DNA from 4 places in the Pelosinus baikalensis genome. Region 3 is predicted to be linked to each of the others. Evidence: riboswitches for the same ligand, from Rfam matches in the RefSeq annotation. Region 3 holds a riboswitch; each other region holds the start of a gene.
What was found. Region 3 has a riboswitch for cyclic di-GMP ahead of LMF89_RS20885 (HD-GYP domain-containing protein). Riboswitches for the same ligand answer to the same signal wherever they lie in the genome.
Positions count from the first base shown of each region.

Region 1: it holds a riboswitch for cyclic di-GMP, as region 3 does, so the genes downstream of both, LMF89_RS26130 (methyl-accepting chemotaxis protein) here and LMF89_RS20885 (HD-GYP domain-containing protein) in region 3, are expected to answer to the same signal.
Region 2: it holds a riboswitch for cyclic di-GMP, as region 3 does, so the genes downstream of both, LMF89_RS16110 (methyl-accepting chemotaxis protein) here and LMF89_RS20885 (HD-GYP domain-containing protein) in region 3, are expected to answer to the same signal.
Region 4: it holds a riboswitch for cyclic di-GMP, as region 3 does, so the genes downstream of both, LMF89_RS03715 (PRC-barrel domain-containing protein) here and LMF89_RS20885 (HD-GYP domain-containing protein) in region 3, are expected to answer to the same signal.

Region 1 covers NZ_JAJHJB010000002.1:302,600-306,646, reverse strand. The annotation lists gene LMF89_RS02920 (YibE/F family protein) at 1-852, shown strand, start outside; cyclic di-GMP riboswitch class I at 929-1,014, shown strand; gene LMF89_RS26130 (methyl-accepting chemotaxis protein) at 1,097-2,803, shown strand; gene LMF89_RS02910 (GGDEF domain-containing response regulator) at 3,136-4,047, shown strand, end outside.
Region 2 covers NZ_JAJHJB010000024.1:29,863-33,909, reverse strand. The annotation lists gene dcuC (C4-dicarboxylate transporter DcuC) at 1-318, opposite strand, end outside; gene LMF89_RS16110 (methyl-accepting chemotaxis protein) at 700-2,721, opposite strand; cyclic di-GMP riboswitch class I at 2,867-2,952, opposite strand; gene LMF89_RS16105 (DnaJ family domain-containing protein) at 3,151-3,468, opposite strand.
Region 3 covers NZ_JAJHJB010000041.1:22,097-26,143, forward strand. The annotation lists gene LMF89_RS20880 (phosphate acyltransferase) at 1-340, shown strand, start outside; gene LMF89_RS20885 (HD-GYP domain-containing protein) at 408-1,475, opposite strand; cyclic di-GMP riboswitch class I at 1,596-1,682, opposite strand; gene LMF89_RS20890 (metal-dependent transcriptional regulator) at 1,853-2,281, shown strand; gene LMF89_RS25935 (hypothetical protein) at 2,278-2,403, shown strand; gene LMF89_RS20895 (nucleoside recognition domain-containing protein) at 2,496-3,899, opposite strand; gene LMF89_RS20900 (FeoB small GTPase domain-containing protein) at 3,896-4,047, opposite strand, start outside.
Region 4 covers NZ_JAJHJB010000003.1:143,566-147,612, reverse strand. The annotation lists gene LMF89_RS03735 (GTPase domain-containing protein) at 1-172, shown strand, start outside; gene LMF89_RS03730 (UbiA prenyltransferase family protein) at 153-734, shown strand; gene LMF89_RS03725 (hypothetical protein) at 734-952, shown strand; gene LMF89_RS03720 (tetratricopeptide repeat protein) at 1,089-2,162, shown strand; cyclic di-GMP riboswitch class I at 2,261-2,349, shown strand; gene LMF89_RS03715 (PRC-barrel domain-containing protein) at 2,612-3,385, shown strand; gene LMF89_RS03710 (VanW family protein) at 3,510-4,047, shown strand, end outside.

The sequences.
Region 1 (4,047 bases), on a different contig from region 3:
ATTAATCCCAGCCCTGGTGATAAAATTATTCTTGCAGTGAGTGATGTGCAAAATGAAAAACAGTATCATATTGCGGATTATAATCGTCTTTTTCCCACGTATATTCTAGTTGGTCTTTTTATTTTATCCTTATTAATTCTAGGGAAGACCATAGGCATCAAAACTATTTTTGTTATTTGCTTTTCAGTAGTTATTATTCTTAAAGGTATGATTCCCTTGATCTTAAATTACCATTGGAACTTTATCATTGCCACGATGCTTGTTTGCGCAGTGATTACAGCCATTACTCAAATTACCATTAGTGGCTGGAACTCAAAGACCTGGGGTGCTATTTTAGGAACCGTTGGTGGCGTATTGATTGCCGGTGTATTAGCCGCTATCTCCATTTCTTGGATGCATCTGACGGGGTTAGATAGTGAAGAAGCAATGATGCTAAAGGTTACGACCCTCACCTTTATGAACTTCCAAGAAGTATTATTTGCAGGCATTATTTTAGGATCATTAGGTGCTGTTATGGATGTTACCATATCCATTGCATCGACTCAATATGAAATCAAACAGTCCTGTCCTCATTATGGATTTAGAGAAATATTCAACTCGGGTATCAATGTTGGACGCGATGTTATGGGAACTATGGCAAATACCTTGATCCTGGCTTATACAGGCAGCTCTTTGCCGCTGGTATTTTTGATCGCATCACAAGATAATGTGTCTTTCATGCGCATTATGAATTTGAATATTGTTGCAACAGAAATTACAAGGGCTCTCACGGGAAGTATCGGACTTATTTGCTCTATACCGTTAACGGCTGTTATTACAGCTTTTCTTTTGAGTCGAAAACATAGTAAATAATTATATATCCCTAACGTTCTAAAAAGTTTGGCATATGTTGACAGTTTATGTAATATAATGTAATATTAAATGGAAAAATATATTGTGGCAAACTTATCCAAAGATAAGGACGCAAAGCCGTGGGTCTAAGGGAAGATATCCTATGATTGCCAGGTTGCCGATTCAATGTAGAATTGTAATTAGCACCAGCGTATCTTAGACTGGTGCTATATTTTTTACATTTTACATATTTCAGGAGGTTTACGTGAAGCTAAAGGTTAAGGGGAAAATACTTGCAATCATTTTAATAATATCAATGGCAACACTTTTAGTTGGTTCTATCGGATATTATTATATAAACACAATGAGTAACGAAATGAAAATTATGTATAGTGAAAATCTGTTGTCGATTAAAAGGCTAAATGAGACTCGACATAATTTTAGAGCCGTCCATGGAATGATTCTGGAAATGATTTTTGGTAATCTTGATAAAGCAAGAGAAGATGTCTTGGTCACTCAGATGAAATCGTTGTCGACGGAAACAGACCAAACATTAAAGGCATATGAAAGCCAAAATTTGGGGTCCTTCGAACGGGAAAAGTTAGTAGTGCTAAAAGAAGCAATCGGTCAATATCGAACAGAGCGTCAAAAAGCTATCGAATTATCTCAGCAAGGGCGCAAGCAGGAAGCATATGCTTACTTCACCCAGCAGGCAGCCGGCAAACTGGAAATTGTCAATTCAACTCTTAAAGAGTTAGCTGACTTCATGTCAGATAAAAGTGAAAAGGCGAATCGTAAGGGACAAGAGTATGCTGGATTTGCGGGAATCGTTATTTTCACATTAACAGGATTTTTTGTTCTACTCTGCCTGTTCTTAGGTTGGAGATTATCCAATGCAATTGCCAGAAGGCTAAAATCCGTTTGCATGTTTCTAAATGAGATCGAAAAAGGAAATCTTGGGGTAGAGAGTATTAATGTGGTAGACCAGGATGAAATTGGTGATATTGGGGTCGGATTAAATAGCATGGCTAGCAGCTTGCAGCGTTTGGTACGCCAGGTAGCATCTTCATCTGAGCAAGTTGCTGCCTCGTCAGAAGAGCTGACAGCAAGCGCAGAGCAATCGGCTCAAGCTACGAATCAAGTAGCAGCGACGATTAGTGAAGTAGCCCAAGGAGCTGAACAGCAGGCAAGTGCAGTGAATGTTACGACTGTTGTAGTACAGCAGCTTTCTGCAGGCATTGAGAAAGTTGCCGAGAATTCAGCGATCATAAGTGGCGTATCCGATCAAACCTCTAAAGCTACCCAAGATGGTACACAAGCCGTAAATGCGGCAATTAGTCAGATGGAAATCGTAGAGAAAACGGTGACTAAGTCAGCTCAAGTGGTGACGAGATTGGGAGAACGATCCAAAGAAATTGGACAGATTGTCGATACGATATCCGGAATTTCTGCTCAAACCAACCTTCTGGCGCTAAATGCTGCTATTGAAGCGGCACGAGCAGGTGAACATGGCAGGGGCTTTGCTGTTGTTGCGGAGGAAGTTCGTAAGTTGGCAGAGCAATCCCAAGAAGCAGCCAAGAAAATTGCCAATTTAATTACGGAAACCCAGTCGGATACCGAAGAAGCAGTGGTTGCGATGACGGAAGGCAGCCATGAGGTTAATGTAGGAGCACAAGTGGTTAATACCGCAGGGCAAGCTTTTAGGGATATATCAGCACTCATTGACCAATTAACGATGCATATAAAAGAGACTTCAACTTCTATTGAAGAAATGGCGTCTGGCAGTAAGCGAATTGTGGAATCGGTACACGACATTGATACGATTAGTCAAGAAACGGTTGGCAGGACACAAACCGTTTCTGCCGCCACAGAAGAGCAGTCGGCATCTATGGAAGAAATTGCTGCATCCAGCCAAGCATTAGCTAAAATGGCAGAAGAACTTCAAGGGATTGTTAGACAATTTAGAATGTAGAAAATCATACTGAATATAAAAAACCTTTCTATAATACATAAAAAGACCCTACAGGGGAGACTTTTTTAGTGTCTGCTCTGTAGGGGACATTTTATATTAGAGAGGTTTTTATTATTTACTCATGGACACTTGTGATTACATGTTAAGTTATAATCGTCAAACCAAAATAGCAAGAAAGTGGAAGCATGATTTCCTTGATTTTTTGACTAAATCTCTTTAGAGTAGAAGGCAAGGTAAATCTAATAAGATCTAGCGGAGTAAGGCGAATCATTATATAGTAGTAAAATAGCAGTATAGAGCCGAAGATAATTTTAAAAATAAGGTGAGGTCAAATGAAAGTATTAATCATTGATGATGAAAAAAGCATTCGCACCATCCTTTCAGAAATGGTACAGCAATGGGGATATGAAGTGATCCTTGCTGCTGATGGTGAAAGTGGATGGAAGATATTCCAGATTATTAATGAGCCTGTTATTGTGCTCTTAGACTGGATTATGCCCGGTATAGATGGGGTGGAGCTATGTAAGAGGATAAAACAAGGCGCAAAAACGTCCCATACGTATGTCATTATGCTAACAGCAAGAAAAAGCGATATAGAAGATATGGTTATTGGCTTTGATGCTGGAGCGGATGATTTTTTGACTAAGCCAATTGATCCAAGAGAACTGAGTTGCCGATTATCCGTTGGCAGCCGTATTTTAAGTTATCAATATGAATTAGAGCAACGCAATGCTGCCTTATACGAGACTACACGAGTGATGGAAAATATTATGAGGGAGTTACAGACTGTAAATGGAAAGTTAAAAGATCTTTCCATGGAAGATGAAGTTACAGGTATCGCCAATAGACGATGTTTGGAAAACTATTTGGCTAAAGAGTGGTGGCACGCATTGCGAGAGAAAAAAATAATGACATTTATCATGATTGATGTGGACTATTTCAAGCTTTATAATGATACCTATGGACATCTGGCAGGAGATGAATGCCTAAAAAAGGTTGCAGCAGTATTGGATCATAGTGTGAAACGCAATTCAGATATAAAGGCACGTTATGGCGGTGAAGAATTTGCAGTTGTTTTGTATGCTACGGATTATGCTGGAGGAAAAAAGATCGCTGAAAAAATCAGGTTAGCTGTTGAAGAGTTGCAGATACCTCATAGTGCTTCTGCAATTAATCTCTATGTTACTATTAGTTTAGGCGTTGCCACAATGATACCAGATCCCGATTCCTCTTATGAGATGTTG
Region 2 (4,047 bases), on a different contig from region 3:
GACTGCGTAGGTAGCCAAAACCACACCCGGAATCAAAAGCGGTCGAACTTTGGAAAGACCGTTTGCCATAAGATTAATTAAATGTTTATCACATTCTGTATACTTCATTACCATTGCAAAACCCATAACGGAACAAACTGCTTGAATCAGCCCACTATTGGTCATTTCTTTTGCAAAAGCATTTAAAGAAACCATCGGCGTCCCCGCCACACAAGCCATAATAATACCAGAAGCTAATAATACCAATCGCGCATCATAACGCTTGATCAAAAAGTAAACTGTAATAATTACTACAATAACACCAACAGCAGTCATCATAAAAAAATTCTCTCCCTCTAAAAAATTTATAAAGACATTCATGTAACTTCTTATTTCAAATAAATCTTTCCCCCCTTCCTTTCTTGCTGAATTAAACTAAAAAGACGCTGTTTTTTCTTAAATAAGAAAACAGCGCCCTTGCTATTGACATAATTATATCATATGTTTAGACAAAAATCTACAACATCTGCAGACATTACTATTAGTCAGCCTCATATAGCCAAGGGGTGAATCCCTTTTCAATGGGACACGAGATAGGTTCGTGTCCACATAAAAAATCTAACCCTAATCTTTCCATATTTAATTTTCATTTCAAAATATAAAGAGAATCTACCCATAATCTACTAACAAGGTAGATTATGAGTAGTTTGAAGGAAGCATTTATACTTTAAATTGGGCTATAATAGAGCGAAGTTCCTCAGACATTTTAGATAAAGCTTCACTAGAGGCAGCAATCTCTTCCATTGATGCAGACTGCTCTTGGGCTGAGGCAGAAACAGTCTGGGTATACCCTGTTGTCTCACCATTGATTCTGTCGATTTCTTTAATTGAGGAAACAATTTGCTCACTGCCACCTGCTACCTGCTGAATTGCAGCAGAAATATCTCGGATTTGATTGGAAACCTGTTCAATTAATTTCAATATCTCCCCGAAAGCCTTGCCTGCAATATGAACTACTTCTGAACCTCGCTTGACTTCATTCGTCCCCTCGGCCATTACGTTAACTGCTTTTTCAGTATCACCTTGAATTTCACCAATTAGTACTGCAATATGTTTTGCTGCGTCCTGAGATTGTTCAGCTAGTTTTCGAACTTCTTCCGCTACCACAGCGAACCCTCTGCCCTGTTCACCAGCACGTGCTGCCTCGATTGCAGCATTCAATGCAAGGAGATTTGTTTGACCAGCAATTCCAGCAATGGTATCCACAATTTGACCAATCTCTTTTGAACGATTGCCAAGTTTCTCGACTACCTGAGCTGAGTTCATTACTGTTTTCTCAATATTCTCCATCTGTTTCGTAGTATCTTCTATTGCCTTACCACCATCTTGAGCAGCAAGCGCAGTCTTTTCAGCAGTAGCTGCTACATTACCAGAGTGAGCAGCTACCTGTTGTATACTAGCAGACATCTTTTCAACAGCATCCTCTGCAACATCTACTGCTTGCATTTGAAACGTACTGCCTGAAGATACTTCCGTTATCGTTTCAGCTATTTGATTGGCAGCTACAGAAGATTGTTCTGCGCTTGCCGTAAGTTCCTCGGAAGATGCTGCTACCAGTTCTGCTGAAGTAGCAATTTGTTGAACCAAACTGCGTATTTTTTTTACCATAGTATCAAAATGGATCTCCATTGCATCTAATTCGTCTTTACCATCGGCACTCTGTGCTGCCGTCATACCTAGAGCAGCTACTTGTAAGGTTAAGTCACCTTCTGCCATTTTTTCAATTGCTTTATTCATTCTTATAATCGGCTTTGTTATATTCCTTGAAACCAGAATACCAAAACCACAAGCAGCAATAAGAATCAAACCGATTGTAATAAAGGAGGCTCTTAGAAAGGGGGCCAATTTTACAAGAATTTCTTGTTCCGGTACATTGATCCCCAAGCTCCAATGAGTTCCAGGAATAGGAGCGAAAGCAATGTACTTCGTAATGCCCTCGTCTACGTAATTACCAGTTCCGGTTTCTGCATTTACCATTTTATTAATTACATTTTTAAGTTGATCATTTGCATTAGGATCCTTTAATATATTTGTCTTCATTATTTGGTCTTTATCAGGATGAATGATGGTTAAACCATCACCCTGAATTACGTAGGCATAACCACTTTGTGCAACCTTAATTTGATTAATACGTGAAATGAGAGCATCAATAGGCACTGTACCGCCAAGAGCCCCTATAATCTGGTTATTCTTTTTGATTGGCGCAACCACAGATACCACCAATTTACCATCAGCCTTAGAAATAATTGGATCGGTAGTTGTCGCTTTGCCAGTTGACATGACCTGTTTAAAATATTCACGATCAGCGATATTTGTTCTATCCCCTGATGTATGAATGGATTGCCCCTTTGCATCTACAAGCCAAAACCGTGAATAAATAGGATTTCGTTTGGTCTCTTCTTTTAAATAAGCAAGTGCCCCCTGCGTATCTCCGTTAACAACACTTTGATTCGTTGCCAATATGGAAACCTCAATTTCACGAGTATCTTTCCACGTCCCAATGTCTTCAGCATAGGCATTTGCTCGATGGACAAGATCCTCCTCAGCATCTGAAACCAATATACTTTTTGCATTGTAGAAATTACATACTCCTAGAATGCTTAATGTTACTAATAGCCCAATTACTAAAACAGCTGTAACCTTTACCTGAATACTTTTCTTCACCCATGTAAGCAAATTCATAAAAAAAATTCTCCCCCATCCATTTTTCACTTATCTTCAAAATTGCCAACTTACTATATTGAACCTACCTATCCCGCCATAAAAAATAGCACCCGCCCAAGGCAAGTGCTAATTAACTCATCACGATTCACTTAATTTATGATTCACTAGCAACCTGGCAATCATAGACAACTCGTCTTTAGACCCATAGCTTTGCGTCCCAACTTTTCAATTGGTTTGCCAAAATATTCTTTTCGATATTGTCTATTCTACACCCTATAACCTGTTTCGTCAATGAACGTAGAAATGCAGCGTATAGGGACACAAGACAGGTTCCTTGTCCCTATGAAAAATGATAACTTGAAATTGTAACATATTTTATCGTTATGTCAATAAGAGAAGCTACCCATCTAATCAGTATCTTGAAAAACTAACCGTTTATTTCAATTTCTAGCGTTTTCTTCGTTCCATCAGAACGTCATAAAACATTTTCTTTTCCGTAAGCTTTTTCTGTATAACAGCTTTTTCTTCCCCAGCAGCAGTTTGCAACTCTTCTTCCAAACTGGTAATTTCTTTGCGCAACTCCATTTCCGGCGGCAACGAGCCTGAATTCTGCATAACCAAAAATGCTCCACGCTGTTCCGGAGGAACAAACGTGAGATCAGTAAGTTGCAAAGGTTTGCCCTGGCCGGGTAAATCGTTGAATGCTCCCTGTTTCATTGCCCTTTTAATATTTTGCTCTATAATCTTGTTAATTCCGTCATTCACTTTCCACCAGTCCCTTCCTTTTGATATTTAATCCGATCTTTATATCATCATAACTAGGTATAGATTAGTTACCCTCTGTGCTGGCAATAATGATTGATTTACCACTACTTGACTTGCTAAAACACTGAGATAAATCTACCTTTATTGTTAAACGTCTCCTCAATGGCCATATCAATATTTTTCATGCTTAATATGATTGGAGTTGAACATTTCTATTGCCTGAACAGGCTGAGCGGAGCTTTTTGTTGCTATATAATCGACATTTATCCAGTCATTCCCCCTACTACTCGGTAGGCCCTAGGGAGTTGTTGCCTAGCCGAAGTTCGCCATCAATTCAGCTCGGAGCCAACAAAACATTTGCATGTTAGTATATCAGTCCTCTTTCAATGGACGTCCCCCATACTTACGAATATGTCGCCACGAACGATAAACCGGATGATTTGGCTCTTGCACAAGAGCAGCTCTAGCTAAAAATCCCGCTTATACTGGGAACTGATACATATTGACTACTGCACATCTAATTAGATTGGGAACTAATGACAACAACCTTAAACTTGTTGGTCAAATAAACCCCAGTAA
Region 3 (4,047 bases):
CACGTTAGATGCTAAGATTTTAGTAGAGATGAGAAGCAATGGAGATTTACCTGCTAGTCTGATAGAAGGACCGATTGCCCTTGATGTGGCAGTAAGTCAGAAAGCAGCCCAGTACAAAGGGATTGACAGTAAAATAGCAGGTAATGTTGATCTAATCATGGTACCTAATATTGAGACTGGTAATGCATTAGGAAAGTCTCTGATTTATTTTGCTAAAAGTAAAATGGCAGGTATTGTCCTAGGGGCAACACACCCCATTGTCATGACTTCACGATCTGAGACACCAGAGGGAAAGATGAATTCCATTGCCTTAGCTTGTCTGGTCAAGCCGTTAGGGTAGAATGTGAAAAAACGATATAAATAGAGGGAATCCTTGATGGACACAAGGATTCCCTCTATTTATATCGTTAGATATGGGATGCGCTTACAATGGAAAGATGGGCATTTTCTGCTAGGTTAATTTCTATAGGTGGAGAATAGGCGGTTCCATCAGGGTAGGCAATAAGACGGATCATCGGCTGGCGAGGGGTATTTTCCAATAAAGAGACTACAATAGCCTTTTCCCCTGTATTTAGCAAGACCTCCATTCCTGGAAAATACAAAGCCATCTTAGATAAGAATATTTTGCCGAAATGCTCGTCAAAAGCAGTTCCTAAACCAGAATGAATAATATCATATGCCTCTTCCAAATTCATAGCTTTACGGTATGGACGGCACCCTGTAATCGCTTCATACACGTCGGTAATTGCCAATAAACGGGCATAATTTAGAATTTCTTCGCCCTGAAGTCCTCGCGGATATCCTGTACCATCTATTTTTTCGTGATGCTGCCATGCCATGTGAGCAACAAGGCTTGATAATTCCCAGCGTTTTTTTACCAATAAATTAAATCCAGATTGTGGATGCTGCTTAATAATGCCAAATTCTTTTTCCGTTAAGCGATCCGGTTTATTGATGATTTTTTTATCGACGTTCATTTTGCCGACATCATGAAGTAGGGCACCACAGGTGATTTCTTTGATTTGGGGAATGGAAAAACTACAAGAATGAGCCAATAAAGCAGCATAAATAGCACAATTTAAGGAGTGATCTAAGGTATAGTCATCATGAGTTGCAATTCCAGTTAATTGGATGCTTATGGAGGGTTGAATAATTAATTCTTCAACGATATCAGAGGCAATAGAACTGATGGAGTCTATGGCAAAGGCTTCTTTATTATGAATTTTTTCCATAGTGGAACTTAATATAGAGAAGGCTCGTTGCTGAGTTTCTATAGATAAATATTCTGGAATCGCGATATCTGCATATCTTTCGTCGTGAATAAAGAGCGTTTTTACTTTCAACCTTCGTAACTTGTGAAGATAGACTTCCGTTAGCCTGACTCCTGAAGCAAGCAAGATATGTCCTTTTCTGCTGTAAAGGTTTCGTGCTAATATCATACCTGGGTGTACTTCCGTTAACCTAATCTGTCGCAAAATGAGAGCTCCTTTATTTTCAAAAAAATCAGTAATACATGCTTTACCTAGTATATACGAGGGAGAGAAATCACACAAAAAAAACTTAACCGCAGATATGAGGCAGTTAAGCTTTTCATCATATGCAGCGTGGCGATCATAGATTGTAAATCCTTAGACCCTATAGCTTTGCGTCCTTACCTTTCAGTAAGTTTGCCAATATATAATTTAAGAAAATAAGAATAATTGTAGTATTAAAACAAAATAATACCACATGAAAAGGGCGAATTATGTCGTAATTTGAAGAAAAATAAAAATAATTTTAGAGATTGGTATATTTTTTACGATATCATCATAGAAGTAAATAGTGGGTTTCTAACGTACGGGAGGCGGCTGTTATGCTATCACCCAGTTTGGAAGATTATTTAGAAGAATTATATCGCTTTTCTTTATATAATGATATTGTGCGGGTTACCGATATAAGCCGAAAATTGAATGTATCGCTGCCCTCTGTAAGTAAAGCGTTACGCAAATTAAAAGCTGGACAATATATAAATTATCAACGCTACGGTATTATTGATCTGACTGATAAAGGAAAAAAAACGGGAAACTTCTTAGTCGAGAGAAATAAGATATTGCAGGAATTTCTCACTTTGATTTGTGCTGATTGTGATATAGCAGCAGAAGCAGAGGCTATGGAGCATTATCTTTCTAAACAAACGATCAAATCGATTCAATTGCTCGTAAAATTTATGCAAAATCATACTGAATGTTATAATATTTTTTTAGAGCACGTGATGAATCAAGAAGAGAAGGAAGAGGAATGATTAACTATTCTAACATTGCTAAAATTAGTGCAGCCCACCAACAATCATTCGATGGGACAATTGCTGACTTTACTCGTAAAGATAGGGCAAAGCGTTATCGATATGCAGTGTCAGCAAGATGAAATAATGAGTAGTACTCCTTACTAAAACTAAAGCAGGCTGCTAAATTTAGTTCACAGCAGCCTGCTTTCTGTCTGTAATGACCATGCATTCTCTATACTAAGTTGAGCAATCGTGCTGACTGAGCTACTAAAAAGCATACCGTGAACGCAATGATAGTAGGAATCAGAAAAGTCAAAAAGGTCCACTTTTTACTGCCTGTTTCTTTATAAGCGGATAGCAAGGTTGTGGTGCAAGGCCAGTGAAGCAGGCAAAAGAGCATTGTGCAGACAGCAGTTAACCAAGTCCAGTTATTATTGATAAGTATATCCCGTAATTCCTCTAAGGTGCCATATTTCATCATTTGACCAGTTGATAAATAGCACATGAGAAGAATTGGCATAACGATTTCATTAGCAGGCAGACCTAGGATGAAGGCTAAAAGAATAAAACCGTCTAGGCCAATGGCGTAAGCAAAAGGCTGCAGCCAAGCTGCTAAATGACCAATGATGCTTATTTCGCCTATGTAAATATTGGCAAGCAGCCAGGTAATGGCACCTGCTGGTGCTGCCATGATAATTGCCCGTTTTAGGACGAAGATCGTGCGATCAATGAGAGAACGGTAAAAAATAGCGCCTAATTGGGGTTTGCGGTAAGGAGGCAGCTCTAAGACCATAGAAGAAGCTTCTCCCTTTAGCAGTGTGTGTGATAAAGCCCAAGATACAGTAAAAGTTATAAAAATTCCTAACACAACTAAGCTTGTTACTACTAGTGAGGCTACTGCAGTTTGTAATTCTGATACCACCATGCCGCCCATAAAAATAGTGGCGATCGCAATCAAGGTAGGAAATCGTCCATTGCATGGTACAAAGTTGTTAGTCAGCACAGCAATTAATCGTTCACGAGGAGAATCAATGATACGGCAGGAAACGACGCCAGCAGCATTACAGCCAAACCCCATGCACATGGTGAGAATTTGTTTGCCGCAAGCACGGCATTTCTTAAACATATTATCAAGATTAAAGGCGACTCTTGGCAAATATCCTAAATCTTCTAGCAGTGTGAACAAGGGAAAGAAGATTGCCATAGGTGGCAGCATAACCGCGATAACCCAAGCGAGACTTCGAAACATACCTAAGACTAATATACCAGTTAACCAAGAGGGGGTTCCTGCTAATTCAAACCAGATTAAAAGCTGATCCTGAAATGCAAAAAGCGTGTCGGCAATCATTTGCGAAGGAACGTTTGCCCCTGCAATCGTAATCCAGAAGATGATGCTAAGTAAAGTAAACATGATAGGATAACCAAATAATCGGGAAGTTAAGATATCGTCAAGTTTATGATCCCAGCTGCATGAATTAGTGGAATTTTTACTTACGGCTGGCCCTGCTATCATTTCGGCATTTTTATAAATATCAGATACAATTTTATCACCTAAGTTGGGATTACTAAGGCGGATTTTTTCCGCCTCAGTGCATATTTCCTCTAGGGTGATCATAGGTTTTATAGCAGCACTCATACAGCAACCTCCTGTAAGCGTGTCGAATGCAGATCAAAATCAAGATATTGACTGATGCTGTTGATAAACGCTTCATCTCCATCTAATAACCGCAGTGCGACCCAACGAGGGTTGAGATTCGATCCGATTAACCTTGAGACTTTTGGTA
Region 4 (4,047 bases), on a different contig from region 3:
TTTATTTCGTAATTCATATGCAATATTGGCAAATAAGGTAGATATACCTTTTGCTAAAGAGAACCTTACTCAGCTATCTTCTATATTTCCCAAAGCTACGATTATTCCGATATCAGCATTGCTAAGCCAAGGTTTAAAAGAGGTGAAGACCTGTGTTGCCCGCAATGTGTGAATTTATCAGTATAATGTTTTCTGTGATACTTTCTGCCATTGCAATTAAATTAGCTGATGATTATTTAGATCAAGATATGGATAAATCTGAAAAGAATTTCGCAACCGCGCTAGGAAAAGGCAGTATGCTATATGGTATGGTATCGATGGCTTTGGCAGCAAGCCTAAATACTCCGATAAGTATTTCCCTATTTCTTGCTAGTTACATAATTGGTATGTTTCATGATCTAAAAAGTCATTTTCCGAGCCGGCTCAATGGATTTCAAGAGTCAATTCTAATATTTATAGTGGGTGTTTTCCTTTTAGGATGGAAGATGATCTTATTCTCAATTTTTTTTGTTATATCAATACAATTAATAGACGATTGTATAGATGATTCTAGAGATGAGTTAATCGGGCACCGTAATTGGGCTCACCGCCTTGGTAGAGTTGAGTGTTTTTTATTATTTCTATTAACTTTATTAATTTCTTGGCTAATTAACGAGGAAATATTTCCTGCAGTGTTTTTGGGCGCCGTTGTATTCTATAGTACAATATTGTATTATCAGAAAGGGAGATTATAATGTTATGGACAGGAATAATCATGGTAATTGCGCTGTTAAGTGGATACATATGGGGTAAACGCGATGGGATGCTATCTGTCAATCAGCAAAGCTTAGTAAGCGTTCCTTTATTATTAAGACAACAATCGTTGGAAAAAGGCTATTGTATCTTATGTCATGAACCTAGAAAGAAACGTATTATTTCCAAAATAAGTGGACAGCAAGGTCGACGTATTTGAAATTCTTAGTAATTATTGATAGCAAAAAGAGGAATTTATAAGATGAGTATATAATATAAGGACATATCACATTATTCTACAAAATTTTCACAATTAGAATGTTGATTTTCAAATAATTTATTTATGGTGGGGTTTGATGCAATATATCATAATTACGTCATTATCCATAGTCATTTCTGCATATCTTATATACGTGTTAACGAATAAGCTATTAAATATTCAGCTGAATGTAAAACCTCTTATTTTATGTGTGTGTTGTGCGCTTTTAGTCAATATTATTCTGCCACGTATTATTATTGGATTTGTTGGTGTAGTAGGAACTGTAGGCATATTAACAATCACTACAGTCGTCTTTGCATTTAGCATTGCACAGTATAATGAAAAATTTAAAATGTATTCTGAAGAAAATAAAGGAGAGTCTGAGACAAAAAATATAATAAAGGAAGCTGAATCTTCAGAATATGGAGTGTTATGGGAAAAACCAGAAATCATAATAGCTGCAGCCGTACCAATACCTATTGTAGCTAGCTCTTCTGTAAGGTCTGTGATGCCAAAGGAAGATGATGCTAATAATGTAATGGCTTTAGAAACTGAAGTGTTATCTGTTGATATAGCAGTTTCTGACATACATATAGTAGACCAGCTAGATCCTGCTTCCACATCAGAGAAACAAATTGTCAAACTAATAGACAAGAATGAAGAGCTAGAAGAGGTCTATGAGCTGAAAGATGAAAATCAGAATGTGGAGTTAGAGGAGAAAAGTGAGATGGTACAAGTTGAAGATGAATTACAGGTGCCCATTAATGTGTTTGACTCTTCTTCAAAGGATTTAGACGGTTTAATTGATTCTGCATTTATATATAAAGAACAGCGCAATTTCATTCAAGCCCTTAAGGTTTTTCGCCAAGCTTTGATTTTATATCCGAATAGTGAAGCGGCACCATTTTTGGTAATGGAAATCGGCACTATATTAAAAAATAGTGGTCAATATAATGAAGCAATTCACGTTTTTTGTGAGGGCAGAAAGCTTCCAGGAGTACAAAAAAACACTATGTTTGATTTGGAATTCATTAAAACAATTGCCTATTTACGTATAGTAAAGAATATTTTACTTCAGAATCGCTTAGGGGATATTTCTTTTAAGAATATTCCGGGGACCGTACTAAAAGAAATTGATTCTGAATTTCGCGAGTGGCGAAATTCTACGTAAATCTACAATATACTTCTAAATAGCACAATTGGGATGTGTAAAAATAAATGATGAACTTCTGTTGACGTTATATTTCATATTATATAGAATTAAACAAAATGAATATTTAGCAAACTCATCCAAAGGTGGGGACGCAAAGCTATGGGTCTAAGGGATATATATATCCTATGATTGCCAGGTTGCCGATTCAATTAAGAATTGTAATTAGCACAGTGCATTATAGGTAGGTGCTATTTTTTATGTATTTTTCTAAATTAGCGACTAGATTAGTAAATTATAGTCAATCAATAGAGATACTAATAGCGGGAAATTTAGAACGATTGGTAAGAATACAGAGGTAAAATGCTCTTGGCGAAGTGGGAAGAGTGCTATAAATAAGGTTAAGAAATTGACTAACTGCTTCGATGAATGATAAGAGGATATTAAATGATAATTAAGGGGCGCTATTCATGAAAAAAAGTGTTGAAATTATTGGATTGCCAGTTATTAGCATCGTTGAGGGTACAGAGCTTGGAACAGTTAAAAGTCTTCTTATTAATCCTGCAGATGGATCTGTAACGATACTAATTGATGATTCCAAATGGTATTGGGGGGCTAAATTTTTGCCTTTGGCAGCTGCTACTGGGTTAGGAGAATACGCAATAACGATAGAGAATAGTGATGCAATATTAACGTTAACAGATGCACCGGAAGTTGAGAAGCTAATTGTGGCTGATCTAAAAATTATTGGGACTAAAGTGCTGACTAAAAATGGTCGAATTCAAGGTAAAGTAACGGAGTTTTTTGTTGATAATTCAGGGAAAATTGTATCTTGTGAAATAGAGGATCTTAATGGTGGAACTACGAGCATTGAGGCAAAGCAAATTTTAACTTTTGGTAAAGACGTGCTTTTTGTTTCAGATGATCATGAAACGGTAGCAGAAAGATCAACAACTACTAATATTGCAATACCTCCAGTAAGCACTTCTGTAGCTTCTGAAGTGAAACCACCTGTTATTCAAGTTAAAGAACCAGAAGATGTAAAGGTAGCTGCTAATGATGATTCTGCTAGAAAGTTTGACGAAAAAAATCGTAAATACTTACTTGGTAAAAAAGCTAGTCGCCGTATTGAAACTGATAATGGTATGTTAATCGTAGAGGAAGGTGGTGAAATTACTGAGGAAGTGTTGCAAAAAGCAAAACTAACGGGTAGTTTTGTAGAATTAACAATGAATATTCAATAAAATAAAAATCGATATCTCTCCAATTATGGTGGTTTTTATTATCATGTTACGAACAAATCCCCGCTATTGGCGGGGATTTGCTCTCTTGCTAGCTAATCGAATAATTGGAATGGAGTTACTAACTATGAAAATTACAATAAATCATCGTGCTAAAAATATAATGCTTTTTCTTAGCATTATTATATTATTTAGCTTAACTGGATTCATTGCCACCACTACAGCGTTTGATGTCAGTGATAGTATCTATGAAGGTGTTTTTATAGGCGATATTCCTGTGGGGGGACTATCAATTGATGAAGCAAAAAGTGAAATTATTATAAATATCAAAAATCAAATAGCTAATTCACCAAATTATTTAACGTATAAGACGCAAAAATGGCCGATTAATGCAAATGACATTGATCTAGAAATCAATGCAGATGATCTTGTGCAGCAAGCTTATAATATAGGTCGTCTTGGCAATATAGCTAAACGTTTACAAGAAAAATTTATAGCTGTAAATTATGGATATACGATTCCGTTGTCTTTACATTATAATCATGTTAAGTTAGAAGCAATTCTTAATAGAATTGCAGATTCTATCAATAGTAACCCAGAAGATGCTTCACTGATATATCAAAATTCGAATGTTAATATTCAGCCTGAAAAAAATGGTCATAAAG